Regions from separate parts of the Rhodococcus sp. PSi06 genome, predicted to be linked through region 1. Evidence: riboswitches for the same ligand, from Rfam matches in the RefSeq annotation. Region 1 holds a riboswitch; each other region holds the start of a gene.

Region 1 (3,443 bases):
TGCGGGGCGGTGAGTCGAATACAACTGAGCAAGACGATTCAGAATCGATCGACAATGACGACGCCGCACTTGCTGTTGCCGTCTGACATCCCGGATTCCCCTGCCGGGCAGCGTGCCTCGACTCTGTGCCAATTGCTGGCAAGCCAGCATTTCGCCCGGGCAGGGTAGTCCTCACAGCGAGCTTTCGGATTCCAGGACGGCTTCGGCAGCAGCCGCAATGGCGTCGCCGATGCGGTCTCGATTTCGATCGATGAACAGTTGATCTCGCGAATACAGTGCACCGTGCTCGTGGTTCGGTCCGTCTTCGACTGCGCGCCTCATCACCTCGAGTCTGGCGATGACGATGTCAGAGAGTTCGTCGGCCCGAGGGGTGGGATACGTCGTGAAAATCCGGCGCAGCCTGTCCCACCGGTCGGTGTCTGGCTCCCACCCTCCGTCGGAAAAGTTGTCGTTACTGCAAAGCGGCGCGAATCTGTAGGCGAAATAGGCCATGTCGTCGATGCGTCGTCCCGGTCCGGCTTCGTCGAAATCGATCAACGCGACAGCCACGGAACCGTCGAAGACGAAGTTGTACGGAGCTGCATCCCAGTGACAGATCACCTCGGGTTCGACGCCTTCGGGAAGGTGTCGAGCATGGCCGTCCGGCAACTGCAGACCGATGGTCGAGTCGTGCAATTTTCGTATGATGCGGGCAGCACTCTCCAGGGCATCGACACTACGAATGGCCGCGGGCATCGGGTAGTTGCCGGCAATTCCATGCCGGTAGGTGAGTACTTCCCGACCCTGAGCATCCATCCCCAAGAAACGCGGAGCGTGGGAAAAACCCCTGTGCTCCAACTCTTTCAGAAGGCAGTGCACGGCAGGCGAATGGTCTCCCGCCGTTCGACGCACCGTCTCGGCTACCCGGTGAACGGCAGTCCTGTTGCCCCCGTGCAAGGGAATTTCCGCGTCGTCCCGCATACTTCTACACTCTCACGTCGATGCAGAAGCGCACCGGAAATCAGCGTCGATCTCCACCCCGGTTGGCAACTGCGCCGAGCCTCTCGTAGTATCGGTAACCGTAGGACCATCCAGAGCGACCGAGAGACCTGGCTCTATGACGTCGCAGCAACCCCCCGACTCGTCGGGTGAGGGTGCTACCGCCGGGACCGATGGAGGAATGCACGTGAATACCCGAGTCGCCTCAGGTTTCGTCGACGGATGCCGTCGGCTGCATGTCGATCTGTGCCGTCTGAACGGTTCGACCTGTCTCAGCTGACATTTCAGCACCGTACATTTCGACACCACCTCATCATCTGCACCAACTCCTTCCTGGGCACACGTGGCTCGGACGCGGGAGTTCTCGTGCGATCGACAAGATACCGGAGACACCCACGTGTCCACTCGCCCTGCACTTTTGGTGGCCGGAGTTCTCGCCGCCACCGCCACACTGCTTGCCGGATGCGCCGGCAGCGCTACCACCTCGGCTGCCGATGCCGGACCCCCGCAGTCCGGCGGCACGCTGCGTTACGGCCTGTCCGGCGCTCCCACCTGCTCCGACCCGGCCCAGTCCGGCACCAACCAGACGATCTATGTCACCCGGCAAGTGGTCGACTCTCTCACCGACCAGAATCCGGAGACAGGAGAGATCGAACCGTGGTTGGCCGAAAGCTGGGAAGTCGGTCCCGAGGCACGGTCTTTCACGTTCCAGCTGAAGGACGGTGTGACGTTCAGTGACGGCACGCCGCTCGACGCCGCCGCCGTAAAAGAGAATTTCGACGCCATCACCGGCACTCTCGGTGCGGCCAAAGCGCCTCTGGCTGCCAGTTACCTGACCGGATATCAGGGTGCAACCGTCATCGATCCGCTGACGGTCCGCATAGACTTCGCGGCACCCAATGCACAGTTCCTGCAGGCGAGTTCGACGCCTCAGCTCGGAATTCAATCCAGCGCGACGTCGGCGCAGTCGGCAGAGTCACGGTGCTTGGGTACCAACATCGGATCGGGACCGTTCACCTACGCGGACTATCAGCAGGATCGCTCCGTCACGCTGGCCAAGCGATCCGGATATGCCTGGGGCTCTGCGGCGTTCGGTCACACAGGCGAGGCCTACCTGGACCGTGTCGAGTTCACCATCGTGCCGGAGTCGGGTGTACGTACCGGCAGCCTCTCCTCCGATCAGCTCGACGCCGTCAGCGACGCACTACCGCAGGATGCGCCGCAGATCGAGGCGACCGGTGGCCGGATCCTGACGGCCCCCAACCCGGGCGTTCCGTTCGGCATTCAGCCCAACGTCACCCGCGGTGCGCTTCGGGACCCCGCCGTCCGCACAGCCCTGGTACCGGCGATCAACCGTCAGGAACTCGTCGACACCGTCCTGGGACCGGACTTCCGGACGGCGACAAGCACGTTGGCCAGCGCCACTCCGGGCTTCGTCGAACTCGCCGATGTCACCTACGACCCCGAGAAGTCGACATCGCTGCTCGACGATGCGGGGTGGACTCCCGGTGCAGATGGGATCCGCGAAAAGGATGGCGAGAAGCTGAGTTTCAAGGTCATGTACTCGGCCGTGTTCGCCGGCAATCAGGCAATTCTGGAGCTGACCCAGCAGCAGTTGCGTGCGGTGGGCGTCGACCTACAGCTCGAGCTGGTCTCCAATTCGGAGGCGACGGCACGGCAGGGCACGAAGGACTACGACGCGACGTACTACAACAGCACCCGCGCCGACGGCGACATTCTGCGTACCTCGTTTGCGGTGGACGGACGAAACCTGAACGCGCGCGGCCCGATCCCTGATCTGGATGCATCGTTGACCGATCAGCTCGGGGCCACGGACGTGCCGGCGCGCAACGGAATTCTCGCTACGGCGCAGCAGCAGGTGCTGGACAACGGCTTGTGGATTCCCACAATCGAGCTTTCGCAGGCGGTCGGCGCGGCGTCGAAAGTGCAGGATCTGAATTTCGAGGCCTCGGCGCGGCTGCAGTTCTTCGATACCTGGCTGAGCGCATGACCCGCTACATCGGACAGCGGGTACTGCAAGCAGCGGCCGTGCTGTGGGCGGCGTTCACCATCTCGTTCATCGTGCTGTTCCTGCTGCCGTCGGACCCGGTCAGTCTTGCCGTGGATTCGGCCGGCTCGGGTACCCCGGCCGACGCTGCAGCCATCGCTGAGCTGCAGGCTCGTTACGGTCTCGATCAGCCGGTGCTGGTGCAGTACTGGCACTCGCTGGTCGGTGCCGTGCAGGGTGATTTCGGATTGTCCATCGCCACCGGTCAGCCGGTGACTACGGCCATCCTCGACGCGGTGCCCAGCACACTCGGCCTGGCGGGGACGGCCCTGGTGCTGGCCGTCGTATTCGGATCCGCGGTGGCGTACGCAGCCACGTACACCCAGATCCCATGGCTGAAGAATTTGCTGTTCGCGCTTCCCCCGCTGGGAGTGGCTGTGCCGACCTTCTGGGTAGG
Region 2 (3,443 bases), on a different contig from region 1:
GTCCGCGTCCGGTGCCACGGTCAGTTCGGACCAGATCGAATCGAATTCGACGGCGATGCGGGTGTGATTGTGCGACATGAGTGGTGTCCTGGTTCTAGAAGTCGGAGAACGCATTCGGTCGGAGCGGAGCCGAAATCGAACACGACCCGGACGCCGTGCGGCACAGATCCACATATCTGTTGCACCAGTGACGGTTGCCCTGCCACACGACACTCATGGTCATGAAGCCATGCTAACCGTCCGAGGGGGTGCACGGGGATCCAACCCCGGCCGCGCGGGGCCCACCCACCCCGGCCGCCCCGTCGACCAGGCCCGGGAATGGCCGAGGATCCGGCACGGGATTCCACCAGCCGGCGTCCTCTTCGTAATGCCAGTTCGGGCCCGACGCGACCAGGGCGGCCAGGGCGTCGACGAGTCGGTCGACATCGGCGGCGGAGCTGCCGAGGCCGATGCTGGCTCGTACCGCGCCGTCCGCGTGCCCGAGCCGGCTCAGCAGCGGATGCGCACAGAATTTTCCGTCTCGAACGCCGATTCCGTGCTCGGCGGACAGGTACGCAGCCACCTCGCCGGGGTCGCGTCCGGCCACGGTGAAGGTGACGATGCCGACGGTGTCGGGTGCGTCGGCCCACACCTGAAGTAATTCGACGCCGTCCAGTGCCGCCAGGCCGGTCCGCAACCGGGACGACAATTCGTGTTCGTGAGCCTGCAGCTCGGCGTCGTCGAATCCCGCGATGGCTTCGCAGGCCGCGGCCAGAGCGGCGACTCCCAGCACGTTGGGGGTGCCTGCCTCGTGCCGCTGCGGGGCCGGGGCCCAGTCGGTGTGCTCGATGCTCACCCTGCGCACCGCTCCGCCGCCGGCCAGGTGCGGCGTGCCGACGTCGAGCCAATCACGTTTTCCCACAAGCACTCCCGCTCCGAACGGTGCGTACAACTTGTGTCCGGAGAAGGCGAGGTAGTCCACGTCGAGGGCGGCGATGTCGATACGGCGATGCGGAACCAACTGAGCACCGTCCACCACGATCCGCGCGCCGTGCCGATGCGCCAGCGCGGCGAGCTGCTCGATCGGGAGGACTTCACCGGTGACATTGGATGCACCCGTGATCGCCAGCAGTGCAGCGGGTTTCGCGGCCAGCTCGGCATCCAGGCGGTCGATGGTCTCGGCCAGTGTGGACGCGGCCACCACCACCCGGCGATCGCGCCACGGCAGCAGATTCGCATGGTGCTCGATATCGAGTACCACTGTCTCGCCCGGCACACACGCAGCCAGCAGGTTCAGCGAGTCGGTGGTGTTGCGGGTGAACACCACCACCGAATCCAGTTGCGCACCAACGAAATCGGCGACGGTCACCCGAGCTTTCTCGTAAGCTGCCGTCGAGACGCGGGATGCGTAGCCGGCCCCTCGATGCACACTCGAGTAGAACGGCAGCAATTCCGCTATTCGATCGGTCACCGCGGACAGTGCCGGCGCGCTCGCCGCGTAGTCGAAGTTCGCGTACGCGGCGGTGCCGCCCTGCACCAGGGGAACCTGCAGATCCGTGCCCGAAACAGGGGCAAAAGGAGTGCAGGGACGGGAGAGTACAGATGTCATGACAGATCAAGCCCTCACGTTCGAGGGACCCGCAACCGAAGATTGTGTTGAACGAGTCCGCGCTTGCCGCACCGGATTTCCGGCTGCAGCCTGGTCGTCACCCGGAGCACCCCGCCGCGAAGGAGGGTTGCCGACCAGCAAGCCGGGGCTCGATGCTGGTACTCGTGACCGTGGAAAAGACAATGACAAACTCGCTGCAGTTTTGTCAAGCCGGGACTCGGCCACGAGCCGCAGTAGGATTTCCGCGGTGGGAACACGCGCTCGTTCACCTGCTGGCCAACAGAACGTGAGATAACCAACGACGCTGCTGCTCACCAGCACCACAGAGTCACTTGCCACCGCAGAGTTGCTTGCAAACGAATGAGAAGGACGCCCGGTTGTCTGTGCATCAAGAGAACGATCTGCCGGGTTCGAGCGCGGACACCGCGCCTGCACCGGCGGTGTTTCTTCGCTCGTCTCTCGCTCCGCCCGCCCGGACGCTCATCGACGTTCTCCGCGATACGGCCCATCGTTTTCCCGACGCCCCCGCCATCGACGACGGTGCCGTGTCGGTCAGCTATTCCGAATTGTTGGACGACATCGCCGAGGGCGCCCAGTGGCTCGCCGATGCCGGCGTCCGGCGCGGCGATCGCGTCGGCATCCGCATGCCGTCCGGTTCCTTCTCCCTCTACGTCGCCATTCTGTCGATCCTCGCGGCCGGTGCCGCGTACGTACCGGTCGACGCGGACGATCCCGAGGAGCGAGCCGAGCTGGTCTTCGGCGAGGCGAAGGTGACGGCCATCGTCACCGCAGGCGGTATCGCCGCCGGTACCGCCCCCAAGCAGGATGTCCCCCAGGATGCCGGGCGACCGCCCACTCCCGAGGACGACGCCTGGGTCATTTTCACCTCGGGTTCGACGGGCACTCCCAAGGGCGTCGCGGTCAGTCATCGCAACGCGGCTGCGTTCGTGGACGCCGAGGCGCGCATGTTCTTGCAGAAGGATCCGTTGGGCCCGGGCGACCGAGTGCTCGCCGGCCTGTCGGTGGCGTTCGACGCGTCGTGCGAGGAGATGTGGTTGGCGTGGCGGCACGGCGCTTGCCTGGTGCCGGCACCGCGTTCGCTGGTGCGGTCCGGCTTCGACCTCGGTCCCTGGCTGGTCTCCCGCGACATCAGTGTCGTCTCGACGGTGCCGACCCTGGCGTCGCTGTGGCCGGCGGTCGCACTCGAAGCGGTACGACTGCTCATCTTCGGCGGCGAAGCATGCCCCCCGGAGCTCGCCGAGCGGCTCGCCGTCGAGGGACGCGAGGTGTGGAACACCTACGGCCCCACCGAAGCGACGGTCGTGGCATGCGCGGCGATCATGGACGGGACGGGTCCGGTCCGCATCGGTCTGCCCCTCGATGGCTGGGACCTGGCGGTGGTCGACGCGTCGGGCACTCCGGTCCAGGTCGGTGAGGTCGGTGAACTCGTCATCGGTGGTGTCGGCCTGGCCCGGTACCTCGACCCGGCCAAGGACGCCGAGAAGTACGCTCCCATGCCCTCTCTCGGGTGGGACCGGGCGTATCGCAGCGGTGATCTGGTCAAGCTCGAGCTCGAGGGCCTGCTCTTCCAGGGTCGCGCCGACGATCAGGTCAAGCTCGGTGGTCGACGCATCGAGCTCGGCGAGATAGACAATGCGTTGCAAGCACTTCCGGGCGTCAGCGGTGCGGCCGCGGCCATCCGCAAGACCGGTGCTGGTAATTCGGTTCTAGTCGGCTACCTCGCCAGTACCGACCCCGATTTCGATCTGGAGGCAGCCCGCGCGTTGTTGGCCGAGCACCTGCCGTCGGCGCTGGTTCCGCGGCTCGCCCTGGTCGAGGAGATGCCCACACGTAC
Region 3 (3,443 bases), on a different contig from region 1:
ACGGCAGTTGCGGCCAGACCGACGAAGGTGCCCCTGAGCTGGAAGCGGTCGGCCAGCCAACCACCGACATAGTTGCCGGCGACCATGCCGAGCCCGTAGATCATCAGGGCGAGCGGAACGAGTGCGCGAGCGAGGCCGGCGACATCGGTCAGCGTCGACGCGATGTAGGTGTACACCGCGAACATTCCACCGAATCCGACGATTCCGACGAACAGGGTCATCCACACCTGGCTTCGGCGCAGTGCACCGAGCTCGGTGATGGGGCTGGTGGTCGGCATGGCGTCGAGCCGGGGCATCCACACAGCCAGCGCCGCGACGGTGAGGGCACCGATGACCGCCACGAGAGCGAACGCACTGCGCCACCCCAGAGCCTGTCCGATCCAGGTTGCCACCGGTACGCCGACGACGTTGGCGACCGAGAGACCCATCATCACCATCGCGACGGCTTTGGCGCGTTTTCCTGGTTCGGCGAGGTGTGCGGCCACCAGTGCGGCCACTCCGAAGTACGCACCGTGCGGCAGGCCGGCGACGAATCGTGAGGCGACGAGCTCGTTGAAACTGGGTGCGAACACCGTGCCGAGGTTGCCCAGGGTGAAGGCCACCATCAGCACCAGCAACAACATCCGCCGGGGAACTCGGGCAGCCAGGGCAGCGATGGTGGGAGCGCCGACCACGACCCCGAGCGCATAGGCGGAGATCATGTGGCCCGCAGAAGGCTCGGAAATCCCCATCGTGGTGGCGATGTCCGGCAGCAAGCCCATCGACGCGAATTCCGTCGTGCCGATGCCGAAGCCGCCGATGGACAGAGCCAACATCGCGAGCTTGCGGCGGGTCGAGTGCGGTCGATGACTGACACTCAGGCCACTCGACACCTTGCCGCGCACAGCGCTGACTCGGGAAAGAGCGGAATCGGTGACAGTCACAGCGGTACTACCTTCGTTTCGATCGGGAACGTGAACGGCGAGATCGGCGGCGTACAGAATCGATTCAGCACAGCGCATCCCAGTAGGGGAACAGCCGACTCGACCATTGTCTTCCCTCTACCCTCCAGTTTTCGAGCCGAAGAGCGGTGATTGTCCTCACCCGAGCAACTGCCGGGGCCCTTCTCGGCCGCCGGGCCAAGCCCTTGTTCCTGTGGCGCGTCCGTACCCGCTAAGATTTCCGCCAGGTCATGAGTGCCAGCATCGAGCCCCGGCTTGCTGGCCGGCAACCCTCCAGCCGCGGTGGGGTGCCCCGGGTGAACGACCGGGCCGATCCTGCATGCAAGTGCCGAATCGACAAGCGCGGGTCCGCAAGAAGCGGACCCACTGAATCTTCGGCCTCCAGGGGCCGAGGCCTGTCAGGAGGTTTTCTCATGTGTTGCTGTACCGATACGCCCCGTAGCGCTCGACCCCTCGAGCATCATTCGACATTCGATTTCTCTCGTACCGACTTGTTTCGGACGAACTCGTTTCAGAAAACGGAGTATCAGCAGCCATGACAGATTCGAACCCCGACATCGTCGACGCCACCGGAGCACCGACCGAGGATCCGTTCACCGATCCCTCTGCCAATTGGAGTTTCGAGACCAAGCAGATCCACTCGGGTCAGACGCCGGACGGCGCAACCAACGCGCGCGCACTGCCGATCTACCAGACCACCTCGTACACGTTCGACAACACCGATCACGCGGCCGCATTGTTCGGACTCGCCGAGCCGGGCAACATCTACACCCGCATCATCAACCCCACCCAGGACGTTGTGGAGCAGCGCATCGCCGCTCTCGAAGGTGGCGTCGCAGCATTGTTGGTCGCGTCGGGTCAGGCAGCCGAGACCTTTGCCATTCTCAACCTTGCGGAGGCGGGCGACCACATCGTCTCGAGCCCGCGTCTGTACGGCGGCACCTACAACCTCTTCCACTACACCCTCCCCAAGCTGGGGATCACCGTCTCGTTCGTCGACGATCCCGATGATCTCGAGCAGTGGCGGGCCGCGATCACGCCGTCGACCAAGGCGTTCTACGGCGAATCGATCTCCAACCCGAAGAACGACATTCTCGATATCCCGGGAATCTCCGCGGTAGCCCACGAGAACGGCATCCCGTTGATCGTGGACAACACGGTGGCGACGCCGTACCTGCTGCAGCCGTTGAAGCACGGGGCAGACATCGTCGTGCACTCGGCGACCAAGTACCTGGGTGGACACGGCACGGCGATCGCCGGCGTGATCGTCGACGGTGGCACCTTCGACTGGACTCAGGGCCGTCACCCCAACTTCACGACCGCCGACCCGAGTTACCACGGTGTGGTGTTCGCCGATCTCGGCGCTCCCGCATTCGCGCTCAAGGCACGCGTACAGCTGCTGCGCGACATCGGCGCAGCTGTCTCTCCGTTCAACGCCTTCCTCATCAGCCAAGGAATCGAGACGTTGAGCCTGCGCATCGAGCGGCACGTGGCCAACGCACAGAAGGTGGCGGAGTTCCTGGCCGGCCGCGACGACGTCGTCTCCATCAACTACGCCGGACTCGAGTCGTCGCCGTGGTACCAGCGAGGCCAGGAATTGCTACCCAAGGGACAGGGCGCAATCGTCGCGTTCGAGCTGAAGGGTGGCGTGGACGCGGGCAAGAAGTTCGTCAACGCGCTCACACTGCACAGCCACGTCGCTAACATCGGTGATGTGCGCTCACTCGTCATCCACCCCGCATCCACCACCCATTCCCAGCTGACTCCCGAGGAGCAGTCGGCATCGGGTGTGACGCCGGGTCTGGTTCGTCTGGCCGTGGGAATCGAAGGAATCGACGACATCATCGCCGATCTCGAAGCCGGCTTCAGCGCGGCGGCATCTTGAGCAACAGCTGCGACACAGGCGTTCGTCCGGAGGCGGTTCTTCCGTCTCCGGACGGGCGGCTGGGCACCATCGACATCGGCGGTCTCGACCTCGAGAACGGTGCTCACATCCCCCAGGTGACCGTCGCCGTGCAGCGGTGGGGGGAGCTCGCCACCGACCGCAGCAATGTCGTGCTCGTCGAACATGCCCTGACCGGAGACTCGCACGTGTCCGGCCCGCCGGACGCGGATCATGCGCTGCCCGGTTGGTGGAACGGAATGGTCGGACCCGGGTGTCCCATCGACACCGACGAGTGGTGCGTGGTTGCGACCAACGTGCTCGGTGGATGCGGCGGCACCACCGGGCCGAGCAGCATCTCGCCCGACGGCACACCGTATGGATCGACGTTCCCCGACATCTCGATCCGCGACCAGGTCGCGGCGGAGGCAGCTGTCGCCGACGCCCTCGGCATCGACCGCTTCGCCGCCGTGGTCGGTGGCTCGATGGGCGGGATGCGGACCCTCGAATGGATCGTCAGTCGTCCCGATCGCGTGGCAGCGGCACTGGTTCTGGCAGTCGGTGCGCGGGCAACGGCCGACCAGATCGGCACGCAGACAACGCAGATCGCCGCGATCAAA
Region 4 (3,443 bases), on a different contig from region 1:
CGGCATCCCCGGAAGGCACCGTTCATCATCGGCGGCTGCGTCATCGGGACCGTGCTCGCGCTCGTCGGTGTGCACAACCATCTGGTCGACTACCTGAGCTTGCTCGGCACCTTCATTCCTCCGCTGGGCGGGGTTCTCATCGGAGACTTCCTGTGCCGCTGGCGGCAGGGCATTCCCGAGGGGCACACTCCCCCGCTCGTTCACTGGCGGCATCTCGCGGTCTACGCTTTCGCGGCCTCCCTCGCGTGGTTGTCCGGAGAACTTGACATCGGAATCCCGCCGTTGATCGGCATCGTGGTAGCTATTGCACTCACGATGGTTCTGCATCGACGTGGCGCGGCGTCAGCGCACGGATCCCTGGCCGCTTAGGGTTGTCGACACTCCACCGCGAAGCCAGTGTCCATCGAAGAGAGGTAGCCGACGCCGATGATCATCACGGGATTGTTCTTCGCGGAGTACGCACGAGTCAGCGAGGACATGCTCGACATCCTCGGCGGTGTATGGGATACCTGCACCGTGCCGCGCGATACCCGCATGCTCGAATGCCGGCTGGTCGCGTTGCTACAGACCGGGCCCGACGACATCGGTAAGGACTTCCCTGCAACGCTCGAGGTGCTCGACGCGAAGGGCGAACACATCGTCAATCAGCGAGGCCTTCAGATCCCCGGCACCGGCTTCACCGGCGAGAATCGGTTCTGGTTCCTGCCGATGCAGATGGTGTTCCGCGACGAAGGACGGCACAACTTCATCCTCAGCGCCGGTGGAGCCACAGCAAGCGTCGGGCTTCGTATCGCGTTCGGTTAATCGAGCGGTAAGGGGCTTTCGGTCAGTTATTAGAGCGCCCGCAGCCGGGACAAGACGCCTCACTGCAGCCGACCCACTCAGCGGGACAACGCGTGCAGGGTCGCCTCTCCCGCCCGATATCCCGCCTCGAACAGCCATGGCCACTCGGAGAAATCCTCGGGTTCCACCACTACGGTCTCCACACCACCGTTTCCCCTCCGCTTGGGCATGTTCTCGGGATGCGCGGGAAACCGTTCTTTCAAATAGGCCGGCTCGAGGCTCTGCCGAAAGATCAGCCACGTCCGCGGCGTGAAGCCCACTGCCTCAGCACGTTTCGCGACGTCGATCCACGCCTCACTGTTCGCGTAACCACCCGCGAGCACCAGCCTCTGGGTCTCCAGCATCGGGAACACCCCGAACCATATCGGCGGATAGCTCAGCAGCGTCTGGCACCAGGCCCGACGACGCTCCGGCGGAATGGGTTCCCATTTGGCTTGTGCTATTTCGAGTCCGTCATCTGCAGACATTGTTCACCTCGTCCTGGAGGTGCGAACCTCCATCGACTTGCGCACCCGCGGTTGCGGGATGCGCCGGTTCTTCCCCTGGGGCACCCCTGTCGATGGAGACGGGGTTGCCGGACAGCCGGCCAGGTACCTACGGCTGTCGCTCTTGAACCTTCCTCGACAATAGCCGAGGGGTACACCTACGACAATCCTGTGGGTCAGCGGGGCACTTCGACGAACGCGCCTCTTGTTTGCCGATCGGTGCGGTGCCGCGGTGGGGACCGAATGAAACCCTGTGATGACCGGGCAACACTCCGGCCGAGGTTCTCGACGTACATCGGACATCCGTCATCATTGACGCGTGATCAAACAGGGAAGTTGTTTTGCTTTGCTCGGCATTGTGATCGCGGTGCTGGGTCACGCAGTGACGGGAACTTTGGGGTACTCGGCGTACGTCTCCGGCGAATCGTTCTATGGACCCGACACCACGTTGGGGCCGTGGGTACGACCCGTCGTCGCCGCGTCGACCGGCGCCTTGATCGGCATGTTCGCAGGGCTGGCGCTGCACCTGTGTGGCTACCGATTCATCGTCGAACCTTCTCGGCGCGTGGGGCTCGTCGTCGTTGCCGGTCTGGTCGGATTGACGCTGGGGATGACGCCCGTACTGATTCTGGTCGGCACGAGCTTCTCCGGTTCGAGTTCGGGCGTATCGCCCGACTACTTGCTCCCGATCTATGCAAGCACCGCAGTTTTCGCTTATGTACTCGGAGTCGCCTCGGTTCGATTGCTGCTCAGAGCAACTCACGATCCGTTGCCATCTCGGACGACCAAGGTTGTGGCTGCCTTTCTTCCGATTGGCGGTGTCCTCGCCACCCTCGCCGGCATGGGGATTGCCTGGATTCTCGGATTTTCCACGACGGCATCCACCTTTGTCGCCGTGATCGTGGCGGTGCTGTGCATACTCGCGGCAACCTTTGCACTCGCGCGAGCGTGGGCGTTGCGCACGACAGCGTAGAAACTCGAGAATTCGTCACGCGCGCGACCATCCCACCACCCTCGGTGTGAATGGCGAACACACCCTCAGCGCCGATTGGGCCACAGCGAGCGTCGCGCTTCGTATCGCATGCGGCTCACACAGGGCGACCAGAATGCGGACTCCGCAGCGCACCGCTTCCCGCGTAAACAACGCTGCACTTAACTACACTTAAGTGCATCAAAGTACATTAAGATGGTCGTTGCTGTATTTTTGCAAGGGAGGCGTTGATATGTCGTGGCCGCCACACGCCCGAACAACCAAGGATTGGCAGCCTCGGCATCGTCAAGGCTCGAAGGCAGACCGCACGCTCGATCGAATCGAGGTGTCGATCCCTCCTGAGATCAAAGACCTTGTCTTTTCGCCGTCCAACGAGACCGCTCAGGCGCAGGAAGCTGCGATCATCGCGGTGGCTCGTCTCGAAGCGGGATTCGGCGAGCATCTCGCGCCGCTCGCAGATTTCCTGCTCCGAAGCGAATCCGTGGCATCATCCAAAATCGAGAGTGTCGACGCCGGTTGGCATGCGTTCGGTCGCGCACTGGCCGGGGGCAAGGCGAGCGCCGATGCCAAATCTCAACTCGCTGCAATACACGCGCTGAGCACGATGGTCGACGCTGCGGGCCGTGGACCGATGTCGCTCGACACCTTCCTCGACGCACACCGACTTCTCATGGCTCCCGATTTCTACACTGCGAAAGACAGTGGCGCACTGCGTGATGTGCAGAATTGGATCGGTGGCAGCGACTACACACCCATAAATGCGCTGTACGTTCCACCGCCGCCGGATCTCGTCCCCGAACTGATGGACGACTTGCTGGTGTTCGCGAACCGCACGGACATGCCGATCATCGCTCAGGCCGCGATCGCTCACGCACAGTTCGAGTCCATCCACCCGTTCACCGACGGCAACGGCCGAATCGGACGTGCATTGATCAGCGCGGTATTCCGCCGGCGCGGCCTGACTCGTCGAATCACCGTTCCGTTGGCCTCGGCGATGCTCGCCGACACGACTCGGTACTTCTCCTTCTTGACGGGGTACCGCAGTGGACAGGCGGACAAGTTCGTCCACTATCTGGCGTCGGCCGCTGTGCACGCAAGCGAAGCGTCAGCGGAGTCGGCGCACG

Evidence for each region. A riboswitch is a leader RNA that binds a small molecule or an ion and turns the genes downstream of it on or off. The one in region 1 is predicted to bind S-adenosylmethionine.
Region 2: another riboswitch for S-adenosylmethionine. It lies ahead of ACFI9K_RS07470 (aminotransferase class V-fold PLP-dependent enzyme); the one in region 1 lies ahead of ACFI9K_RS18950 (ABC transporter substrate-binding protein).
Region 3: another riboswitch for S-adenosylmethionine. It lies ahead of ACFI9K_RS05310 (bifunctional o-acetylhomoserine/o-acetylserine sulfhydrylase); the one in region 1 lies ahead of ACFI9K_RS18950 (ABC transporter substrate-binding protein).
Region 4: another riboswitch for S-adenosylmethionine. It lies ahead of ACFI9K_RS23060 (mandelate racemase/muconate lactonizing protein); the one in region 1 lies ahead of ACFI9K_RS18950 (ABC transporter substrate-binding protein).

Annotation. Positions count from the first base shown of each region.
Region 1 covers NZ_JBHNYO010000014.1:172,989-176,431, reverse strand. The annotation lists gene ACFI9K_RS18960 (hypothetical protein) at 1-86, shown strand, start outside; gene ACFI9K_RS18955 (phosphotransferase) at 172-795, opposite strand; SAM riboswitch class I at 1,064-1,158, shown strand; gene ACFI9K_RS18950 (ABC transporter substrate-binding protein) at 1,376-2,989, shown strand; gene ACFI9K_RS18945 (ABC transporter permease) at 2,986-3,443, shown strand, end outside.
Region 2 covers NZ_JBHNYO010000004.1:189,073-192,515, reverse strand. The annotation lists gene ACFI9K_RS07475 (hypothetical protein) at 1-78, opposite strand, end outside; gene ACFI9K_RS07470 (aminotransferase class V-fold PLP-dependent enzyme) at 233-1,588, opposite strand; SAM riboswitch class IV at 1,643-1,758, opposite strand; gene ACFI9K_RS07465 (Pls/PosA family non-ribosomal peptide synthetase) at 1,972-3,443, shown strand, end outside.
Region 3 covers NZ_JBHNYO010000003.1:125,684-129,126, reverse strand. The annotation lists gene ACFI9K_RS05315 (MFS transporter) at 1-815, opposite strand, end outside; SAM riboswitch class IV at 1,168-1,290, shown strand; gene ACFI9K_RS05310 (bifunctional o-acetylhomoserine/o-acetylserine sulfhydrylase) at 1,477-2,826, shown strand; gene metX (homoserine O-acetyltransferase MetX) at 2,823-3,443, shown strand, end outside.
Region 4 covers NZ_JBHNYO010000021.1:23,069-26,511, reverse strand. The annotation lists gene codB (cytosine permease) at 1-369, shown strand, start outside; gene ACFI9K_RS23065 (DUF6941 family protein) at 427-804, shown strand; gene ACFI9K_RS23060 (mandelate racemase/muconate lactonizing protein) at 882-1,310, opposite strand; SAM riboswitch class IV at 1,339-1,458, opposite strand; gene ACFI9K_RS23055 (hypothetical protein) at 1,648-2,301, shown strand; gene ACFI9K_RS23050 (Fic family protein) at 2,552-3,443, shown strand, end outside.